Regions from separate parts of the Kosakonia calanthes genome, predicted to be linked through region 1. Evidence: predicted binding sites of a transcription regulator. Region 1 holds the regulator's gene; the other holds the start of a gene.
What was found. Region 1 encodes Fur, which represses iron uptake genes when iron is present. Its sites were predicted from a motif close to ATAATAATGAGAACNACTATCAA; they were not measured.

Region 1 (3,140 bases):
GCAAGCTGGTGAAAGCCCACGGCATTGACGTGATGCAAGCGTGGCAGGACGGCTTGAAAGATGCCAAAGACGCGTCAATATTTGCCACCGATCATATCAACGTGAACTTCTGGGATGCCCTTTACTGGGGCGGTTTCGATTCGGTCAATGACTGGGCGAACAAAGGGTTCCGCGTGGTGGTCTCCAACCCGGACTACGTTTATCTCGACTTCCCGAACGAAGTTCACCCGGCGGAAAGCGGCTATTACTGGGGCACGCGCTTTAGCGATGAGCGTAAAATCTTTAGTTTCGCGCCGGACAACATGCCGCAGAACGCAGAAACCTCTGTTGATCGTGATGGCAACGTGTTTAGTGCGAAATCCGATAAACCGTGGCCGGGCGCTTATGGTCTTTCCTCGCAGTTATGGAGCGAAGTCGTACGCACCGACTCTCAGATGGAGTACATGATCTATCCGCGTCTGGTTTCTGTCGCCGAACGTGCATGGCATCGCGCAAGCTGGGAACAGCAATATCAAGCGGGTCGTGAATACAAAGGCGGCGAAACACATCGGGTGGATGTGAAAGCGCTCGACAGCGACTGGCAGCGTTTTGCAAACCTGTTAGGTCACCGCGAACTGGCGAAACTGGATAAAGCGGGCATTCATTATCGTTTACCAGTACCGGGCGCGCGCATTGCCAGCGGAAGGCTTGAAGTGAACACCAGCTTCCCGGGAATGGTGGTTGAGTATTCAACTGACAACGGGAAAACCTGGCAGCGCTACGACGATAAAGCACGTCCGCAGGTGAGCGGGGAAGTGCAGGTTCGTACCGCCAGCCCGGACGGCAAGCGCTTCAGCCATGTCGATGGCGTAAAAGCGTAATTTTTCTGCTCATGCCCGGCGATTCAAATGTGCCGGGCTTTTTATTTGCAGACAAAAAAAAGCCAACCTGACGGTTGGCTTTTGCCTATCAAAAAAGATTATTTTGCGTCGTGCGCGTGTTCATCTTCGCGACAGTCACCTTCGGCACAATGGCCATACAGGTACAGACTGTGGTTAGTCAGGCGAATGCCGTGTTTGGTGGCAATTTCGCGTTGACGTGCTTCGATGGAATCATCACTGAATTCAATGACTTTTCCGCAATCGAGGCAAATAAGGTGATCGTGGTGATGCTGCTGAGTCAGTTCAAAAACGGACTTGCCGCCTTCAAAGTTATGACGGGTCACAATCCCGGCGTCATCAAACTGGTTCAGAACACGATAAACCGTTGCCAGCCCAATCTCTTCGCCCATGTCGATCAGACGTTTATATAGATCTTCCGCACTGACATGATGGTTATCCGGCTCCTGAAGCACTTCCAGGATTTTTAACCGAGGAAGCGTGACTTTCAGGCCGGCCTTCTTTAATGCGGTATTGTTGTCAGTCATGCGGAATCTGTCCTGTTGCTATACGATTCACTTCCTTCGCGGAAGTAATAAGGAATGCACCTGGGATAATGCGTATCATTATAGAACTGCCATGTATAAATGAAAACTGCAAGCCCTCAAGTAAAGTAAGCTTATAAAACGTGGTGTCGCCGACAAACTCCTGGTCAGCCGCACCGAGTTTAGCAGGGCTCATTGTACAGCGATGGAGAAAAAAGTTAAAAAATTGTAGCAATTATTTCCATTGCTTTTATCTATTGATACGGCGCAACCCACAGATTGCGCCGAAGATATCAGGCATTAAGGATGTCGTTCAGGTGCAGTTCTTCTGAAACCTGCTTCACCCATTTCTGAACGCGTTCTGCGGTCAGTTCCGGTTGACGATCTTCGTCAATCGCCAGACCTACAAAGTGGTCATCATCCGCCAGGCCTTTCGACGCTTCGAAGTGGTAACCCGCGGTAGGCCAGTGGCCCACAATGGTCGCGCCGCGCGGTTCAATAATGTCGCGAATAGTGCCCAGCGCATCACAGAAATATTCTGCATAATCTTCCTGGTCGCCACAGCCGAACAGCGCAACTAATTTACCATTGAAATCAATCTCTTCCAGCGTCGGGAAGAAGTCATCCCAATCACATTGCGCTTCGCCGTAATACCAGGTCGGAATGCCGAGCAACAGAATGTCATACCCTTCGATATCTTCTTTGCTGCTCTTGGCAATGTCATGGACATCGGCAACGTCTTTACCGAGCTGACTCTGAATCATTTTCGCGATATTTTCGGTGTTGCCTGTGTCGCTGCCGAAGAAAATGCCTGTAATTGCCATGAGTAAAATAACCTCTTGAATCTTAATGAGTATAGGGGGGGCGCTAAGCCCACAGATAAGGGCAATCATAGCAGAACAGAGAAGCACGCGGAAACTGCTATCGCCACGGACTGCACTGTATGCCACATGAAAGTGTTGATAAAACGATGATTCGGAGGATTCGCTATCCGCGCAATGCTTTCAACTGTGCCAAAAGCATCTCTTCGATAAGCTCGCTGCGGCTCATCTCGCGCGCGTCTGCCAGCTCGTTTAAGGCGTCCACAGCGTCCACGTTCAGTTTGAGTTCGACGCGTTTAAGCCCACGAACCTTATCGCGTTTTAGCTGATTGCGTTTGTTGATGCGCAACTGTTCATCGCGCGCGAGCGGGTTTGTCTTCGGTCGTCCCGGGCGACGCTCATTCGCGAACAGATCTAGTGTCGTACGGTCCGTTTGTTCTTTAGCCATGGTCTAAGCATACTACGGGAGAAACAAGCAATCGGGCTGCTGCCCGGGCTGAATAGCGCGCCATCATACATCAGCATAACGAGTGCGCCAACGACCGGACGCGATGAAACGACCGGTCGCCGCCTTTTTAATCAGTTTGCCTTTTCAGTGAGATACCGGCGAATCGCCCGCATCACCGCCTCCGGTTTTTCCGCATGCACCCAGTGCCCGGCACCGGCAATCACGTGCGCCCGCGCCTGCGGGAATTGCGCCAGCAGCGCATCGCGGTACGCTTCGGTGACATACGGCGAGTTGCCGCCGCGAACGAAAAGGGCGGGTTTATCCCACGCGGGCACCGTTTCCCAGCCAACAATATGAGGATATTGATCCCACAGCACCGGCACATTGAAGCGCCATTCGCCTTCGACAAAGGATTTCAGTAGAAACTGAATCACGCCTTCTTCATTTACATGATCACGCATCAGCGCGG
Region 2 (3,140 bases), 1.3 Mb from region 1:
GCCGCCTGGCTGTTTTCCATCATCAGTGCAATTTTCATTTTCGATCTCCTGTGGACATGCTTCAGATAGCAAAGGTTGCTTAAACCTTACTACCTGACAAACGTACTTTCAAATTTAGTGAAAAATGGTTTTAAAAATCAAAAGCAGGTTCACAGTTTTCGCCGATCCCCCGCCTCGCACCGCTATTCCGGTCTGGCTTTACGACGCGGAAATCCTCACGCGTTTCAATGAAGACAGCTACGGGTTGTATGCCGGGGTGTTGCGTACCGAAAATCGAGGTGCATTATATCGATAACGACTACGCCGAAATGCGCAAAACCCAGTGGCCGGTGCGGTTGGTGGAAATCCTCGACGTTTCACAAACCCCGGCGCACGGCGGCATGATTGGCCCGTGGCACAAAGGGGTCACCCGCTGCACAATTTGCTGACCCAGGTACACCGGCTTTCCAGTTATCGATTGAAAATTACGCGTCACTGCATGATGTCGGTAAAATTGCCGTGCCGGACCATATCTTGCGTAAACAAGGGCCGCTCACCCCGGAGGAATTTAGTGAGATGAGGCTCCATACTATTAAAGGCTGGCGCATTATTCAGAGACTGGGGCTGGGACAGGTGGCGGAAAATATCATCCATTTCCACCATGGAAAATGGGATGGCAGCGGTTAACCGGAGGGGCTAAAGGGGGAGCAAATCCCACTGGAAGCCCGCATTTTGGCGCTGCCCGATGTGTACGACGCGTTACGCCAGAAGCGCGTTTACAAGCCGGGCTTTCGCCATGAACTCACCCGGCAGACCATTATCGACGGTGCGGGCAAACACTTTGATCCCCGGCTAATCGCGGTGTTTCGCCAGCATCATGAACGTTTTCGCGTGATTTATGACAATCTCGCCGACTGAGCATCGCCGTCGCGATTAGTAGGGGCTATTCAACGGGTTATTCCACCGATTGGCGCCCAATCACCGCGATAAGATGAGATCATGCCAAATGAATCAGAGCGATTTCATGAAGAGAATATGTGTTGCCGTCTCGTTGCTGCTGCTTGCCGGGTGCACCATCACCAAGGAAGCGGAAGTCAGCAGCGTGGATACCACCAGTGGTCTGGTGCGTCTTAGCTTTAACCAGTCAATGATGCAGACCGCGCGTTATGACGAATATACCGCGCAGGGTACGGCAAATAAGCAGTGCCAGCAAATGGGCTATGCCACTGCCGTGCCATATGGCCAGCCAGTGCAGACCTGTAGCTTGATCAGCGGAACGGCCTGCATGAATACCAAAATCACGATTCAATATCAGTGCCGCGGTGTGGCAGTGAATCAAACCCAGTCCGCCTGGTAATATTTTAAGCCAGCATAGCGTTGCTGGCTTATTCTTCTATTAATAATTAAAACAATTCTCATTCATTTAATTATGTGCGCGGGCAATGCGTGTTATTCTCATTCTCTTTTTTAATAAATGAGTTTTTTATTTTACCTTTTGCAAATAATTAAATAACAAATTATAGTGGCCGCAGATTTTTCCCTTATTCTATTTCTGGAGCGGTACCATGTTAAAAGCAGAGATGATTGAAAAACTCAATGAACAAATGAATCTGGAACTCTTTTCTTCCCTGCTTTATCAGCAAATGAGCGCCTGGTGCAGTTACCACAGTTTTGAGGGTGCCGCCGCGTTCCTGCGTCGCCACGCGCAGGAAGAGATGACCCACATGCAGCGCCTGTTCGACTACCTGGCCGACACCGGCAGCCTGCCCCGCATCAATACCATCGCGTCGCCGGTTGCGGAATACACTTCTCTTGACGATCTGTTCCGCGCCACTTACGAACACGAACAACTGATCACACAAAAAATTAACGAACTGGCGCACGTCGCCATGATGTCACAAGATTATCCGACCTTTAATTTCCTACAATGGTATGTGGCAGAACAACACGAAGAAGAGAAATTATTCAAATCGGTCATTGATAAATTAACGCTGGCCGGTAAAAGTGGCGAAGGTCTTTATTTCATCGATAAAGAACTGGCGACGCTTGACGCGCAAAATTAATATAATTGCGGTTAAGGTAAATCTTAACCGCTTTATTTTTACATGCATCCCGCACAACTTGTGCAACGCCAGTCTTGCTTATTCACCGCCTGGTAGAAATAGCGATAATTTTCCGTTTCCAGCGCAATACCGTAATCAAAGAACAAATCCGTTAGCCACTCGACGTTTTCGATAATCCACTCATCTTCCTGTAATCCTTGTGCAAAGGTTTCATCGTCCGGGTCGATTATCGAATAGATAGCCCAGGTTCCCATGTCTTTCTCCTGGCGAGACTCCGGCAGGATGATGGTCTGACCCTGCCAGCTAATGATCCAGTGCCCGTGGCAAAGCAGGTTTCCGTTGCGCGACCATTTCGCTGTGAAGGGGTTTGCACCCGGCATCGTCTTCCTCATTTTTTTGATAATTTATAATTCTTTTTTAAGGTACGCCTGATTGTCGCGCAAAAATATTCCCCTGATGAAGTAGGCAAATTGCCTGATTCTGTTGGGCAGATGACCGGCCAAATGAAGCTGTAAACTTATATATACAGCGATTGTAACGGTCGTTTGACGAAATGAATGAATTCACTTACTCTGCGCCGCGAATTGCATATGCAGTATGTTCCAGGACAGAGGAAAAACGTGAAAAATCGGACACTTGGCAGCGTCTTTATTGTTGCCGGAACAACCATTGGCGCGGGGATGCTGGCAATGCCGCTGGCAGCTGCGGGCGTCGGCTTTGCCACCACTTTAGTATTACTTTTCGCCCTGTGGGCTGTGATGTGTTACACCGCCCTGCTGTTGCTGGAGGTTTACCAGCATGTTCCGGCAGATACCGGTCTCGGCTCGCTCGCGCGGCGCTATTTGGGCCGTTACGGCCAATGGATCACCGGTTTCAGCATGATGTTTCTGATGTATGCATTGACTGCTGCGTATATCAGCGGCGCAGGCGAATTGCTGGCATCGGGCATCAGTGCGTGGTTTAACGTGCAACTTACTCCGGTGGCGGGGGTTCTGCTGTTCACAATCGTTGCCGGTGGCGTGGTCTGTGCCGGAACGTCGCTGGTCGATCTGTTTAACCGATTCCTGTTCAGCGCGAAAATTCTTTTCCTTGTGATCA

Region 2: the regulator Fur is predicted to act here: its motif matches at 1,376-1,398, upstream of ftnA (non-heme ferritin).

The regions. Positions count from the first base shown of each region.
Region 1 is NZ_CP151800.1:3,274,690-3,277,829, reverse strand. It holds gene AAEY27_RS15395 (beta-N-acetylhexosaminidase) at 1-860, shown strand, start outside; gene fur (ferric iron uptake transcriptional regulator) at 959-1,405, opposite strand; gene fldA (flavodoxin FldA) at 1,696-2,226, opposite strand; gene ybfE (LexA regulated protein) at 2,390-2,671, opposite strand; gene ybfF (esterase) at 2,803-3,140, opposite strand, start outside.
Region 2 is NZ_CP151800.1:1,964,021-1,967,160, reverse strand. It holds gene AAEY27_RS09250 (RpiB/LacA/LacB family sugar-phosphate isomerase) at 1-38, opposite strand, end outside; gene AAEY27_RS09245 (hypothetical protein) at 228-428, shown strand; partial or broken gene AAEY27_RS09240 (HD-GYP domain-containing protein) at 499-897, shown strand; gene yecR (YecR family lipoprotein) at 1,004-1,336, shown strand; gene ftnA (non-heme ferritin) at 1,545-2,042, shown strand; gene AAEY27_RS09225 (hypothetical protein) at 2,081-2,422, opposite strand; gene tyrP (tyrosine transporter TyrP) at 2,663-3,140, shown strand, end outside.